DNA from 3 places in the Shewanella sp. A32 genome. Region 2 is predicted to be linked to each of the others. Evidence: predicted binding sites of a transcription regulator. Region 2 holds the regulator's gene; each other region holds the start of a gene.
The links. The regulator NrdR, encoded in region 2, represses ribonucleotide reductase genes. The targets are predictions, from matches to a motif close to AAACACNANATNTNGTGTTT.
Positions count from the first base shown of each region.

Region 1: nrdA (class 1a ribonucleoside-diphosphate reductase subunit alpha) is a predicted target of NrdR. The motif match lies at 2,434-2,453, and genes of this name have one in related genera.
Region 3: nrdD (anaerobic ribonucleoside-triphosphate reductase) is a predicted target of NrdR. The motif match lies at 1,826-1,845, and genes of this name have one in related genera.

Region 1 covers NZ_JARFTS010000031.1:22,461-28,015, reverse strand. Annotated here, with positions in the region: gene gyrA (DNA topoisomerase (ATP-hydrolyzing) subunit A) at 1-502, opposite strand, end outside; gene ubiG (bifunctional 2-polyprenyl-6-hydroxyphenol methylase/3-demethylubiquinol 3-O-methyltransferase UbiG) at 839-1,549, shown strand; gene PY479_RS16370 (HAD-IA family hydrolase) at 1,554-2,237, shown strand; gene nrdA (class 1a ribonucleoside-diphosphate reductase subunit alpha) at 2,618-4,903, shown strand; gene nrdB (class Ia ribonucleoside-diphosphate reductase subunit beta) at 4,948-5,555, shown strand, end outside.
Region 2 covers NZ_JARFTS010000001.1:251,529-257,083, reverse strand. Annotated here, with positions in the region: gene ribBA (bifunctional 3,4-dihydroxy-2-butanone-4-phosphate synthase/GTP cyclohydrolase II) at 1-919, opposite strand, end outside; gene PY479_RS01090 (riboflavin synthase) at 1,056-1,712, opposite strand; gene ribD (bifunctional diaminohydroxyphosphoribosylaminopyrimidine deaminase/5-amino-6-(5-phosphoribosylamino)uracil reductase RibD) at 1,715-2,839, opposite strand; gene nrdR (transcriptional regulator NrdR) at 2,842-3,294, opposite strand; gene glyA (serine hydroxymethyltransferase) at 3,401-4,654, opposite strand; gene PY479_RS01070 (alpha/beta fold hydrolase) at 4,886-5,555, shown strand, end outside.
Region 3 covers NZ_JARFTS010000004.1:81,072-86,626, forward strand. Annotated here, with positions in the region: gene PY479_RS04780 (DEAD/DEAH box helicase) at 1-461, opposite strand, end outside; gene rssA (patatin-like phospholipase RssA) at 649-1,605, shown strand; gene nrdD (anaerobic ribonucleoside-triphosphate reductase) at 1,900-4,017, shown strand; gene nrdG (anaerobic ribonucleoside-triphosphate reductase-activating protein) at 4,062-4,535, shown strand; gene ribA (GTP cyclohydrolase II) at 4,819-5,433, shown strand; gene PY479_RS04805 (purine nucleoside permease) at 5,491-5,555, opposite strand, start outside.

The sequences.
Region 1 (5,555 bases), on a different contig from region 2:
CTAGCAGGTTAGGAATACGGGTTGGCAATACTTCCGGGATCTGTTCAGTACCGTCGTAGTTAGGTACAAAATCCACGGTTTCTTTGTCGAGGTCAGCGAGCAGATGATGCGCCAGACGCTGCATGCGAATTTCTGTATAACGCATTGCCGCTGCAGCATCACCATCAATGGAACCAAAGTTTCCTTGCCCATCAACCAGTGTATAACGCAGGGAAAATGGTTGCGCCATACGCACGATAGTATCGTACACAGCACTATCACCATGAGGGTGATACTTACCGATAACGTCACCGACCACACGGGCGGACTTTTTATAGGGTTTGTTCCAGTCGTTTTTCAACTCATTCATCGCAAAGAGCACACGGCGATGAACCGGTTTCAAACCGTCGCGGACGTCCGGCAAGGCCCGGCCTACAATTACACTCATGGCATAATCGAGGTAGGAAGTTCTTAGTTCGTCTTCAATGTTAATTGGCGAAATGGATGAAGCCTGATCAGTCATAAACTGCTCGATCCCCTTATATTAAGCTGACAACTTTTTGTTCCATGTCGTTGTCGAGCCCTACTAACGTAATGGGCCATTCTAACACAGTTATTGAACCCAGGTAGCCCTGATAACGGTTAGAATTCTACATTTACTCAAACTGCTGTTTATCTGCCGCTTTCAGTGAAAAACTTGTGAGAAATTTGCTTAAAAAACGCCGAGCTGTATGTTTTTTAAACAACACCAGTGTCCTGCCCTTTTTAAATACGACAATCTACCTAAGTTGCTTACCCATTGGTGCTCAAACTGTGGTTATAATGGTGCGTATTTTTATTTATCTCTTAAGGTATTGCCATGCAAGAAAATGCCAACGTAGACCCTCAGGAAATTGCCAAATTTGAAAATATGGCTGCTGGTTGGTGGGATCCTCAAGGGGAGTTTAAGCCATTGCATGAACTCAACCCATTGCGTCTGAATTATATTGATCTCAAGGCCGGGGGTATTTTTGGCCAGCAGGTTTTGGATGTAGGCTGTGGCGGCGGCATTTTGTCTGAAAGTATGGCGAAAATCGGTGCAAAAGTTACCGGGTTAGACATGGGCCATGAGCCCCTGGAAGTGGCAAAACTTCATGCGCTGGAAACCGGTGTTACCATTGACTATCAACAGCAAACTGCTGAAGAACATGCTATCACTCACCCAGATTTCTATGACGTGGTCACCTGCATGGAGATGTTGGAACATGTACCAGAACCTCAGTCCGTCATTCATGCCTGTTGTAACATGGTTAAACCAGGCGGATGGGTATTCTTCTCAACCATCAACCGCAATCTGATGTCGTGGGTGCAAACTATTGTTGGTGCAGAATACTTACTAAAAATGCTGCCAGTAGGTACACATGTTCATGGAAAGTTTTTGCGCCCATCAGAATTGATCGCCATGGTGGAACATACTGACCTGATCTGTCGCGACGCGTTGGGTATTAAGTACAATCCGATTACAAGTATTTTCAGCTATACCCCAAGTGTTGAAGTCAATTATATGATTGCCTGCCAGAAAGTAGATTAAAACTATGTTGCCAACGACCTACTCTGCACTGCTTTTTGACCTTGATGGCACCTTGGTGGATACGGCGCCCGATCTTATCGCGGCAGTAATGGCGACGTTGGCAGAGTCCAGACTCGAGAGTGCTGCCGATTTCGCTGAACTACGTGCTCAAGCATCAAATGGGTCACTGGCAATGCTCCAGGCAGCAGTGCCACTAGCAGATCAGGCACAGCAGGAATCGCTGAGGCAATTAATGTTGCGGCACTATCAGCAAATAAATGGGTCACAGGCCACACTCTTTGATGGACTTAGCGGATTGCTGTCTATCGCGGCAGAGCGTGGTATAGCACTGGGCGTTGTCACCAATAAACCTGCAATGTATAGCAAACCCCTGCTGACAAAACTCGGCTTGTTGTCGAAACTCAAGTCAGTAATTAGTGCTGATACCACCTGTTTTCGTAAACCTCATCCTGCCCCAATGTTACTTGCAGCGCAGCAGCTCAATGCCGCACCAGAGAATATCTTGTATATCGGTGATGCTAAACGAGACATCATCGCCGCTAAAGCGGCTAGTATGCCTTCCGCCGCTGCGTTATGGGGTTATATTGATGCCAATGACGATCCATTACAGTGGGATGCAGATGTGTTGTTACCGCAACCATCGCATTTGACGACGCTATTAACGAAAAGCCGGATGCCAGATCGTTAACGATCGCTGCATATTTTAGCAATCAAACTTCGATAATCTGTTTGCTTAAATTTTACCCAAAAGCCACTAATCCCCGTATTGACGGCGTTTGCCGCATCTGTCAGGGAAGCAAACTAAAGATATCCACAAGATATGCCCCGAAACGCCACTTGCAAAAAGCCGTCAGCCTCACTATCTTGGTATCTTGTAAACACAAAAACACCACATATTGTGTGTAGGTGACAATCACACCCACTAGTCCATGACTAATAAATGACAGTAGTTTGCCGCTAACAATCCATAAAAACAGCGGTGTACGGTCAGAGCTTGATTGTTGTACAAAGGAAGTTTTGATGGTGTTTGCCATCATCATTAAATATAAAAATCAGGGCCTATCTCCAATGAATAGCAATATGACAGTTACCAAACGCAGTGGCGAAAGAGAGAAAATTGATCTCGATAAGATCCATCGTGTTATCACCTGGGCCGCTGAAGGGCTGGCTAACGTGTCTGTTTCAGAAGTCGAATTGCGGGCGCATCTGCAGTTCTTCGATGGCATACCCACAGAAGCCATCCACGAAACCATCATTAAAGCCGCAGCAGATCTGATCTCTCCTGATTCTCCTGATTATCAGTTCCTAGCTGCCCGCTTAGCTATTTTCCATCTGCGCAAAAAAGCATTTGGTCAATTTGAGCCGCCAAAGCTCGCCGACCATGTCACCAAACTGGTTGAAATGGGCAAATACGATAAGCACATCCTTGAAGATTACAGCCTTGAAGAGCTGAATGTCATGGATGGTTATATTGATCATTGGCGTGATATGACGTTTTCGTATGCTGCAGTAAAGCAGCTCGAAGGCAAATATCTGGTGCAAAACCGCGTGACGCATGAAGTCTATGAGAGTGCTCAGTTCCTCTATATGCTGGTTGCCGCCTGTTTGTTCTCAGGTTATCCGCGCGAAACCCGTTTGCAGTATGTTAAAGATTTCTATAACGCAGTTTCTACTTTTAAAATCTCGTTACCGACCCCAATCATGTCTGGCGTGAGAACTCCGACACGTCAGTTTAGTTCCTGCGTATTGATTGAATGTGGCGACAGTCTCGACTCTATCAATGCCACCTCTTCCGCTATCGTTAAATATGTCAGTCAGCGCGCGGGGATTGGTATCAATGCCGGTCGTATTCGTGCACTCGGCAGTCCAATTCGTGGCGGCGAAGCGTTCCATACCGGTTGTATTCCTTTCTTCAAGCACTTCCAGACGGCGGTTAAGTCCTGCTCACAAGGCGGTGTTCGTGGTGGTGCTGCCACACTGTTTTATCCGTTATGGCACTTGGAAGTCGAATCATTACTGGTGTTGAAAAACAACCGCGGTGTTGAAGACAACCGTATCCGCCATCTGGATTACGGGGTACAAATCAATAAGCTGATGTATCAGAGATTGATCAAGGGTGAAAACATTACGCTGTTCAGTCCATCTGATGTGCCGGGGCTTTATGATGCATTCTTTGCGGATCAGGATGAATTTGAACGGCTATACGTCAAATATGAGCAGGATGAATCGATCCGTAAACGCTCGTTGCGTGCTGTCGAACTGTTCTCATTGATGATGCAGGAACGTGCTTCCACCGGCCGTATTTACATTCAAAACGTCGACCACTGTAACACTCATAGCCCGTTTGACCCTCAGGTCGCGCCAGTACATCAATCAAACTTATGTTTGGAAATCGCACTACCGACCAAACCGCTTAATGATGTTAACGACGCAACTGGCGAAATTGCTCTGTGTACATTGTCAGCATTAAACCTCGGTGCCATCGAAAATCTTGAAGAGATGGAAAAGCTGGCAGACTTAGCCGTTCGTGCATTAGATAACCTGCTGGATTATCAGGATTATCCTATCTTGGCTGCGCGTACAGCCTCGATGAATCGTCGGACGCTGGGTATTGGTGTCATCAACTTTGCCAACTATCTTGCTAAACATGGTGTGAAATATTCTGATGGCAGCGCCAACGGTCTTACCCATCGTACTTTTGAAGCCTTCCAGTATTATCTGTTAAAGGCATCCATGGAATTGGCGAAAGAGAAAGGTGCGTGTCCGTTATTTAATGAAACAACTTATGCGCAAGGCATTTTGCCAATCGACACCTATAAGCGTGATCTCGATAAAATCTGTAGCGAACCGTTACATCTTGATTGGGAAAAATTACGTGTCGATATCAAACAATATGGCCTACGTAACTCTACGCTATCAGCCTTGATGCCATCAGAAACTTCTTCGCAGATTTCCAATGCCACCAATGGTATTGAACCACCACGAGGACTCATCAGCGTTAAGGCCAGTAAAGATGGGCAGCTGAAACAAGTGGTTCCCGATTTCGAACAACTGAAGCATCGCTATGAATTATTGTGGCAAATGCCAAGTAATGACGGCTATTTGCAATTGGTGGGGATCATGCAGAAGTTTATTGACCAGTCTATTTCTGCCAATACCAACTATGACCCATCAAAATATGACAATGGCAAAGTTCCGATGCAAACTCTGCTCAAGGACTTACTGACAGCCTATAAGTTGGGTGTTAAGACCCTCTACTATCACAACACGCGTGATGGTGCATCGGATCAGCTTGATGATATCAGTATCGAAAAAGAAGATGACGGCTGCGCTGGCGGAGCCTGCAAAATTTAAGGTTTAACGGGGCCAGATGGCCCCTTTGTTTGGACGAACGCAATATGGCTTATTCAATTTTTTGTCAAACACCTAATGACGCCACTCGTGAACCGATGTTTTTTGGTCAGGCTGTTAATGTGGCACGTTATGATCAACAAAAATATGAACTGTTTGAAAAGCTGATTGAAAAGCAGCTGTCTTTCTTTTGGCGTCCAGAAGAAGTTGATGTTTCTCGGGACAAAATCGATTTTGCGCAGCTACCTGAACATGAAAAACACATCTTTCTTTCTAATCTGAAATATCAGACATTACTGGACTCGATTCAGGGGCGTTCGCCGAACGTCGCTTTTTTACCTTTAGTGTCGATTCCAGAGCTAGAAACCTGGATTGAAACCTGGTCGTTTTCCGAAACGATCCATAGCCGTTCCTACACTCACATTATCCGTAATATTGTGAATGATCCTTCGGTAGTCTTTGGTGATATTGTCGTCAACGAAGAGATCCTCAAACGTGCCACGGATATTGCCGATTATTATGATCACCTGATCCAGCTGACACAGGTTTATCACTTGCATGGCGAAGGTATTTTTAATATTGCCGGTAAACAACTTTCAGTGACCACTCACGATATTAAGAAAGCATTGTACTTATGTATGATGTCAGTGAATGC
Region 2 (5,555 bases):
CGAATGCTTTGACTTTGGCGATCACATCACTCATCGGTTCCTGATTACCCAACAGCAACATCACGCCGCCTTCCTTGCCAATGAGTGCCATGGCTTTATCGAGCGGCCAACTGCGGACTTCATCGCGTTCGGAATACAGCAGATCGTGGAAAGTGTTTTGCAGATGCACTCGCACCAGCAGGTTATCAGTAATTTCCCCACGTACCATCGCATAGTGCAACTGGTTATCAATGGTGTCGCGAAACGCGTGCAGTTCAAACTCACCGAAACGGGTTGGCAGTTTACATTTACCTTCCAAAATCACGGTGGTTTCGGTGTTATTGCGATATTCAATCAAGTCGGCAATGGTGCCCACTTTGATACCATGCGTCTCGGCAAATGCTTCCAACTGTGGGCGACGTGCCATAGTGCCATCTTCGTTAAGCACTTCAACAATGACGGCCGCAGGCTCCAAGCCAGCCAAACGCGCTAAATCACAGCCAGCTTCGGTATGGCCGGCACGTACCAGCACCCCGCCATCTTGTGCCATCAACGGGAAGATATGCCCGGGTTGCACGATATCTGCTGGTTCAGCATGCTTGGCAACGGCTTTCTGAACGGTTACCGCGCGGTCGTGGGCACTGATGCCCGTGGTAACACCTTCGGCCGCTTCAATGGATACGGTGAAGTTAGTCGAAAACGGCGCACTGTTATCTTTTACCATTAACGGCAAGTGCAGCTGCTGACAACGTGCTTTGGTCAAGGTCAGACAGATCAGCCCTCGGCCGTAACGAGCCATAAAGTTGATCGCTTCCGGGGTGATTTTTTCAGCGGCAATAATGATATCACCTTCATTTTCCCGGTCTTCGTCATCCATCAGAATGACCATTTTACCCTGACGGAAATCCTCGACGATCTCTTCAATACTGTGTAACGCCATGATACAACCCCATATACGACTTTAGGAGCCACACTTTGGCAGCAATTGGGCTCGCCAAAATCGTGGTTTAGTAAGTGTGATGAATTCTAACGTGTAATCGGTCAAGCTCCAGTGCTTGGTTAAAAATTATCACTGATTAACGAATAAATCCGGCTCTGGCGAGCTGCTCCAGCGACACACCACCGGCAGCTTTTTCTGCTGATGATTGCTGCATCAGCCGCTCCAGATAACGGGCAATCTGATCCACTTCCAGATTCACCAAATCGCCCGCTTTGAGTAATGGCAATGTCGTCTCGCCGGACGTATGTGGCACGATGGTCAAACGGAAGCGATTATCCTTGACTTCATTGACCGTGAGGCTGACACCGTCAATGGCAATCGAGCCTTTATGCGCAATATAGCGCGCTAATGTTTGCGGCGCTTCCAGCCAATATTCAGTCGCCTTACCGCGGGCACTGATTTCCAGCACTCGCGCCTGTCCGTCTACATGCCCGCTAACCAGATGTCCGCCCAGACGGGTACTCGGCGTGACCGCTTTTTCCAAATTCACGGCCTGCCCGACTTGATAACGGTCAAACCCGGTAAGACTCACGGTTTCAGCAGAGATGTCGGCCACATAGCCATCCGATAACCGTTCAACCACGGTCAGACATACGCCATTAGTGGCGATACTATCGCCTAACTGCACATCACTGAGATCCAGCTTGCCACTGGCTACCGTCAGGCGAATGTCATCACCGCGGCGCTCAATGCGGCTGAGGTGCCCGACAGCTTCAATAATTCCGGTAAACATGATTAATCCCCTAGTTTCAGCGTCAGGCGATTATCGACACCGACTTTACGTTGTTCTATTAATTGTAGCGATGGGAGGTCCGATAGCTGTTGATACTGTGGCAGTTGCAACAAGTTGCGCCCACTGGCACCAAGAATTTTCGGTGCCTGATACAACACCAATTCATCCGCCAGCGCATTACTGATAAATGCACCACACAAAGTTGCGCCCGCTTCCACCAGCACCGAGTTACAACTCGTTGCCAAATACTGCAACAAGGCGCTGAGATCTACGCGTCCGGCCACATCGGGTAATTGTAAACACTGTACATTTGCTGGCAGTGTTCTCATAAATTCTGCGGGGTACGCCTGACAACTGACCAGCAGAGTTTGCCCCGGCAAAGACAGCATGCGCGCAGTCGCCGGCATCCGGCAGCGGCTATCCAGCACCACACGCAGCGGTTGTATGAGTTCATCTTCATCAAGTTGCTGCTGTAAGTAGCCCAATTGCTGATATCGCACATTCATTGAGGGATCATCAGCCAACACTGTATCAATGCCGGTAACGACAGCGCAGCTTAACGCCCGTAGTCGCTGTACATCTTCGCGTGCCGCTGGCCCGGTAATCCATTTGGACTCGCCATTTGCCAACGCGGTCTTGCCATCAAGACTCGCCGCGAGTTTCACCGTGACGTATGGTCGGCCACGTTCCATTCGCGACAGAAACCCCGGATTCAGTTTGCGCGCTTCATCAGCGAGTAATCCTGAGCAAACGTCAATCCCGGCAGCTTGCAACATGGCGATGCCACGCCCGGCGACCTGGGGATTAGGGTCAGTCATGGCAATCACCACCCGCTTCAGCCCCTGCGCAATTAAACCGCTGGCACAGGGTGGTGTCCGGCCATAATGACTGCACGGCTCCAGCGTGACATAGGCGGTCGCCCCTCGCGCTTTGTCACCCGCCATGCGCCAAGCATGGACTTCGGCATGCGGCCCGCCCGCACGTTGATGCCAGCCTTCCCCCACAATCACGCCGTTGGCATCAACGATAACGCAACCGACATTAGGATTAGGGCGGGTGGTATAACGGCCACGACGAGCCAGCATGATAGCCCGGCTCATCATTGTGATATCAATGGTCGACCACATGATTACTTCTTCTGCAGACTGGCGATAGCTTCGCCAAACTCTGAGACATCCTCAAACGCACGATATACCGATGCAAAGCGGATATAGGCCACTTTATCCAGCTCAATCAGCTGGTCCATCATCAGATTACCGATCATCTCAGAGGTGACTTCTCGTTCACCGGTGGCGCGCAGCGCCGATTTAATTTTGTTGATGGCTTCTTCGATTTTATCGATGGAAACCGGACGCTTTTCAGCAGCACGCAACATACCACCGCGCAATTTGTCCTCGTCAAACGGCTGGCGCGAACCATCGCGTTTAATCACTCGAGGCATTACCAATTCCGCGCTTTCAAACGTAGTAAAACGTTCATGGCACAGCGTGCATTCGCGACGACGACGCACCTGATGGCCATCCGCCACCAATCTGGAATCAATCACTTTGGTATCAGTCGCACTGCAAAATGGACAATGCATTATGCCTCCTGCGCAAAACAAACCGGGCTGTTCCAGCGGGGAACAGAAACAAAAATGGCCGCTGAATGCAGCGGCCATGCCAGTTTAATCGATCTGCCTGAAAAGGTTAACCGTAAACAGGGAAGCGAGCGCACAGTTCCAGCACTTTGCCTTTCACTGTGTCAATAACGGCTTCATCACTGGCGTTGTCCAGCACATCACAGATCCAGCCGGTGAGCAGTTTAGCTTCGGCTTCTTTGAATCCACGACGAGTGATCGCCGGAGTACCAATACGGATCCCGGAAGTCACGAAAGGTGAACGTGGGTCATTAGGCACAGAGTTTTTGTTAACGGTAATGTTGGCACGACCAAGGGCGGCGTCGGCTTCCTTACCAGTCAGTTCACGGCCGATAAGATCTACCAGCATCAGATGGTTGTCAGTGCCGCCAGAAACGATCTTATAGCCACGTTCCAGGAACACTTCTACCATCGCCTTGGCGTTGGTCACAACCTGCTGCTGATAAGCTTTGAATGCTGGCTCTAACGCTTCTTTGAACGCCACAGCCTTACCGGCAATCACGTGCATCAGTGGACCGCCCTGACTGCCCGGGAATACCGCTGAGTTCAGCTTCTTATACAGTTCTTCGTCATCGGCAGCAGAGAGGATCAAACCACCACGAGGACCCGCCAGGGTTTTGTGCGTAGTAGTCGTCACCACATGTGCGTGAGGGATTGGGCTTGGATATACACCTGCAGCCACCAGACCAGCAACATGGGCCATATCCACAAACAGGAAAGCACCGACTTTATCAGCAATTTCACGCAGTTTGGCCCAATCAACGATACCAGAATAAGCGGAGAAACCGCCGATGATCATCTTCGGCTTATGTTGCAACGCCAATGTTTCCAATTCAGCGTAATCAATCTTACCCTGATCATCGACACCGTAAGGAATGATGTTAAACAGTTTACCGGAGAAGTTAACCGGTGAGCCGTGAGTCAGGTGACCACCATGAGCCAGGTTCATCCCCAGCACAGTATCACCGGGTTTCAACAACGCCATGTACACAGCGTAGTTTGCCTGAGAACCTGAATGGGGTTGCACGTTGGCATAAGTCGCACCAAACAGCTGCTTAGCACGCTCAATGGCAAGATTTTCCACCACATCCACATACTCACAACCGCCATAGTAACGCTTGGCAGGATAGCCTTCGGCGTACTTGTTGGTTAACTGTGAGCCTTGGGCCTGCATGACCCGTGGGCTGGTGTAGTTTTCGGAAGCGATCAGCTCAATGTGTTCTTCCTGACGACGGTTCTCATCTTCAATAGCCTGAAACAGCTCCGCATCATAGTCGGCGATGTTCATACTCTTCTTCAGCATTGGTTACTCCAGCTGGACAGTCTTATCGGTAGGGTTGCGCGTATTCTACTCTGCTCTGCGTCACAATCCCAGCACAGAGGAGGATGAAAATCCTTCCACAGAAAGATGACAGTGTTTCACTTTACGAACAACTGGCTCACCTGCGAGATACAGCTTCATCTGCTTGCAATACCCCAAATGCAATGCCAGTATCTGAAAAAATTAAAATAACCTCAAGGAACTGCTTCCGAGATGAACGTGCGGCTGTTTTCGCTGTTATTGTTAATGTTATTAAGTGGCTGCGCCAACTATGTGGCGCATCAGATTGCCGAACCACAGCGCCAACCCAGTAAAATTGTCGCGTCAGAGGATTATTACCAGAACGTGGATTTACAGCGCCACGACAACTGTCAGGCGCCCTGTATCCACTATGTCAGTGGTACACCGTGGACTGCCCAGCCCCCGAACAATTTTGCGGCAATGGATATTGTCTTTGGTGGTAACACCGAGATTTCGCCAGCGCCCTTTTCCGTCAAAGGGACGGTAGTATTGCTGCATGGCTACGGCGCCAATTGGAGTTACATGCTGCCGTGGAGCTTTTATTTTCAGAGCCGCGGTTTTCACACTTATATGCCAGATCTGCCAGGTCAGGCCAGCACCTCTGTCAGTGATTTCAGCTATGGTACGCGGGATGTTAATTACCTGAAGCCCTGGTTTCAGGGATTAAATGCACCGCGACCACTGATCATCGTCGGACACTCAATGGGCACCATCAGTGCCACTTATCTGGCAAAGGCACTGAATGCAGACGCGCTGGTGTTATTAGCCCCCAGCAGTCCGTTAAAACAAGCCGCTCCCGGTGCAGCCAGAGCCTTTCATCCGTTTTTGAGTCTGCTGATCCCCAACAGCAGTATTAATGCGG
Region 3 (5,555 bases), on a different contig from region 2:
TCAAGGATCAGGAGTTCCAATCCGTTAAGATACAGATGACGTTGCTGCAGGTGATCAGCAATACGCCCCGGCGTTGCCACGATAATATGGGGATTACGTGCCAGCGCTTTAGCTTGATCATTGAAGTTCTCGCCCCCGAGAATACTCACTGCTTTGTACTGAGTATTGGCCACCAGCAGCCGCAACTGACTATACACTTGGTTGGCTAATTCTCGGGTGGGTAACAGGATCAACACGCGTGGATCCTGTTTACTGAGCGCTCTAGTAGACATCAGTCTTTGCAATGCCGGCAGTAAAAACGCCAACGTTTTACCTGAGCCGGTTTTGGATGACGCCATCAGATCTCGTCCGGCCAACGCAACAGGAATTGCATCAGCCTGGATTTCAGTCGGCTGTTCAATCCCCAAATGCTTCAGAGATTGCAGCAGGCGCTTATCCAATGAAAAATCGGTAAATTGCAAAGGTTGTCTCCATAAAATTCTGCGGGGGCATATTATAGCGGGTTTTACCGTGTTAGGCAGTTTTGATCTTAGCTTAGCTAGATTTTTCTCATTAGTTGTGGCGGAGATTCTTGAATCTGAATTTATCGCCCCGATAGAATGCATGAATAGTTCGTTAACTGCATCACCATACGGGAGTTATTGGCACATGGTAGACGCTTCACCGGTAATAGGGATTGCATTAGGCAGCGGAGCAGCAAAGGGCTGGGCGCATATCGGCGTACTTAAAGGGCTGGCAGCGATGGGGATCCATCCACAAAAAATTGCCGGCTGTTCTGTGGGGGCTTTAGTCGGCGCAGCTTATGCTAACGATCGTTTGGAGGAGCTGGAAGAATGGGTTTGCAGTTTTTCCAGTTGGGATGTGCTTGGGTTGATGGATATCAGCTGGCGTCGCGGCGGGCTGATCAGCGGCGATAAAGTCTTTGATGCGATCCAAAACCGCATTGGTGATTTACTGATAGAAGATTTGAAAAAGCCTTTTATCGCAGTGGCCACTGATCTGTATTCCGGCCAGGAAGTGTGGTTTCGCAGTGGTGATTTACGCCAAGCGGTTCGAGCATCTTGCTCGATGCCGGGCATTATGTCACCCGTGCGGCAGGGAAAACGCTGGCTGGTGGATGGTGCGGTGGTAAACCCCATTCCGGTGTCTGTCTCGCGCGCCATGGGGTGTCAGGTGGTGATTGGTGTTGATTTACACGGATATCATCGCGAAAAACTGCAGGTATTGCCGGTCAATGTCCAAAGCATGAAAGCACAGCAGCAGATTGTAACGGAAACGGCCAACTCAGAAGCTCATGGTGATTCTGGTTTTATGGATCTGTGGGCCAAGGGTAAGGACTACGTCGCTGGGCTTTCCCATAAATTTTCTCGTGGCAACAAAACCGAACCCGGTATGCTGGCGGTAATGTCACAGTCTATGGATATATTGGAACAGCGCCATAAGCGGGCGCGCTTAGTGGGTGATCCCCCAGATATTTTTGTTGTCCCTAATGTTGCCGATATCGGGACGATGGAATTTCACCATGCCAAAGAAGCCATTGCTGCTGGAGAAGCCGCTGTCAGACAGTCAGCGCATCTCATTGATGCGGTACTCGGCGAGTGTTGAGGTTTTAGCCAATGACGTCCGCCGCCGGTCACCGTGACCGGTTGCTGTGTTTTTTATCACATATTTTTCGCTTTTTTTGCGTCACTATCGTTGACTGACTCTCCGGTCAAGTAGTAATTAGTCACAATCAGCGGACGCCAACAACAAATTTTGCCAAGTGGTAAAAGCTGTCCTTTTACATGATCCAGATCAATATCCCTTTAGTGTTTTTGTAGCCTAATCTTACCACATATAGTGGTTAGCTAAAAAATGAGCACTATATATGGTTATTACAATCATAAGGGAGTGAAGATTATGCCAGTAGTGATTAAGAGGGACGGGTGTCGTACTCAATTCGATGAAAATAGAATCCGGGATGCGGTGCTTGCAGCCTCGACGCACTGTGGTATTAACGATGATGACTATGCAGCCACGCTGGCTGCGGTAGTGTCAGCTGCTGTTAAAGATAAAGCTGAGGTTGAAATCCAGGAATTACAGGATCGGGTGGAGAACTTGTTGATGGATGGTCCATACAAGTCTGTCGCCAGAGCCTACATTGAATATCGCCACGACCGCGATATCTGCCGTGAAACCGGCAGTAAACTGAGCCTTGAAATTCGTGGCTTGGTTGAGCAGACCAATACCTCACTGCTCAACGAAAACGCTAACAAAGATGCCAAAGTGATCCCGACCCAACGTGACCTGTTGGCGGGGATTGTGGCTAAACATTATGCCAAGCATCATATTCTGCCAAAAGACGTCGTTGACGCGCATGAACGCGGTGAAATCCATTACCACGATTTGGACTATGCGCCATTCTTCCCAATGTTTAACTGCATGCTAATTGACTTAGGTGGCATGCTGAATCATGGCTTCAAAATGGGTAATGCCGAAATTGAAACACCAAAATCAATTTCGACTGCGACCGCAGTTACTGCGCAGATTATTGCTCAGGTTGCCAGCCATATTTACGGTGGTACTACTATCAACCGTATTGATGAAGTACTGGCGCCATTCGTGACAAAAAGCTACGAAAAGCATATGGAAGTAGCGCAGAAGTGGGGCATTAATAATGCTGCCGCGTATGCGGAAGAACGCACTGAAAAAGAGTGTCATGACGCATTCCAGTCATTGGAATATGAAGTTAATACCCTGCATACGGCTAATGGGCAAACTCCATTTGTGACGCTTGGCTTCGGCTTGGGCAAATCCTGGCAGTCACGCCTGATCCAAGAGTCCATTCTGAAAATCCGTATGGAAGGTCTGGGTAAAAACCATAAGACTGCGGTGTTCCCGAAACTGGTTTTTGCGATTCGTGATGGCGTTAACCACAAGCCGGGTGATTGCAATTACGACATCAAGCAATTGGCGCTGAAATGTTCCACTATGCGCATGTACCCCGATATCCTCAATTATGATGAAGTTGTGCGGGTGACCGGTTCCTTCAAAACCCCTATGGGTTGCCGTAGTTTCCTCGGGGCTTATGAACAAGATGGCGAGTTGCAGCACGAAGGTCGGAATAATCTGGGGGTTGTTAGTCTTAACCTGCCGCGGATTGCATTGGAAGCTAACGGTGATGAAAGCGCATTTTATCGGATCCTTGATGAACGGCTGGCCATTGCCCGTAAGGGACTGGATACCCGTATTGAACGTCTGCAAAATGTGAAAGCGCGGGTAGCGCCTATTCTGTATATGGAAGGTGCTTGCGGGGTTCGCCTGAAAGCGGATGACTGTATCGCCGATATTTTCAAGAATGGTCGCGCCTCTATTTCACTGGGCTATATTGGTGTTCATGAAGCGATCAACGCATTGTATGGCACCGGGACCCACGTGTATGACAGTGAAGTTCTGCGTCAGAAAGCCGTTGAAATTGTCGCCTATCTGAAGGCTGCCACAGTGCGCTGGAAAGAAGAAACTGGCTACGGTTTTAGCCTGTATGCCACCCCGAGTGAGAACCTGTGTAACCGCTTTGCCAAACTGGATGTCAAAGAGTTTGGCATGGTGCCTGGTGTTACCGATAAAGGGTATTACACCAACAGCTTCCACTTGGATGTTGAAAAGTCAGTTAATCCGTATGACAAGATCGACTTTGAACAGCCATATCCTGAAGTGTCAAATGGCGGTTTCATCTGTTACGGCGAATATCCCAATATGCAACGTAACGTAGAAGCGCTTGAAAACGTTTGGGATTATAGCTATACCCGCGTGCCATATTACGGTACTAACACGCCTATTGATGAATGTTACGACTGCGGCTATACCGGAGAATTCAGTTGTACCAGTAAAGGGTTTGTGTGCCCGAAATGTGGCAACCATGATCCGGCTCGGGTGTCTGTTATCCGTCGTGTCTGTGGATACCTTGGGAGTCCTGATGCCAGACCCTTTAACCAAGGCAAGCAGGAAGAAGTAAAACGTCGTGTAAAACATCTTTGAGTACAACCAGGTGCGCCCGAGCGGGCGCACCAGAGGACAATATCATGAATTATCATCGTTATTATCAGGTCGATGTAGTCAATGGTCCCGGTACTCGCTGCACCCTGTTTGTTTCCGGCTGTGAGCACCAGTGCCGAGGCTGTTATAACCAGTCCACCTGGGATCCTCGTTCTGGTCATCTGTTTGATAAAAAGATGGAAGACCAGATTATTAAGGATTTAAACGATAGCCGCATACACCGTCGCGGTCTGTCACTCTCTGGTGGTGACCCACTGTTTCCAGCTAATGTCCCGGCAGTATTGCAACTCCTCAAGCGCGTAAGACAGGAATGTGATGGCAAGGATGTCTGGCTGTGGACCGGTTATAAATTAAGTGAGCTGAACGCAGCGCAACGTTCTGTTTTGCCCTATATCGATGTGTTGATTGATGGCAAATTTGAGCAAACGCTGGCCGATCCATCATTGATTTATCGTGGTTCCAGTAACCAGATTGTGCATCATCTGCACGAGCATCAATGACACTCCGCAATTTGATGGGTTATATCGAAAAATAGCCGTCATTTTTTGCATTCACAAACCACTGCCGTCATAGCCGGAAATTGTTATACTGCACAATCAACGGTTTTCAGGTTACTAACTGTGCGGCAGTGCTTTTCTAAAGTAGAACAAGCCTTTGCTACAGGTATTCCGATTTAACGTGAAACAGCCTAAAATGGCCCGCCTGAATCAATGTATATGTAAGTCTCTATGCTGAGAGACATTAACCGTCTCATGGAATGAGAGCAGTAGTTAAGGTTAATCGATGTCAATTAAATATATTGCCACTGCCAAGCTACCAACGCCTTGGGGTATTTTTGCAATGCACGGTTTCGAAGACACTGAAACTGGCAAGGAACATGTGGCATTGACCTATGGTGAGTTGAATGCGCAAGAGCCAATGCTAGGACGTATTCATTCTGAATGTCTCACCGGTGATGCACTTTTCAGTTTGCGTTGTGATTGTGGTTTTCAATTGCAAACTGCGATGCAGAACATTGCCGCAGAAGGTCGCGGTTTTATTCTCTATTTGCGTCAGGAAGGGCGGGGAATTGGGTTGCTCAATAAAATCCGTGCTTATGCATTACAGGATCAAGGAGCCAATACCGTTGAAGCAAATGAGCAGTTAGGCTTCCCGGCCGATATGCGCAAATACGATATGATTGCCCCCATGCTGGAAAAGATCGGCGTCCACAAAGTACGGCTGATGACCAACAATCCGCGCAAGATGAAAGCCATGAAGGATATTGGCGTCGAAGTCGTGGAACGGGTGCCGCTGCAAGTAGGTAAAAACCGCTACAACGAGTTTTACCTGAAAACCAAATCTCACGAATTAGGGCATTTAATTCCGGATTCCTATTTTGAGGAACATCAGGATTAACTTTCCGAGGGTTGTGAATAAAGGCCGGATTATCCGGCCTTTATCGTTAATAGCGAATTAAATCCCGTCTTGCCATTGCGCCCAGTGCGCAATGATATCTTGGGTTACCGCATCGGCAACGC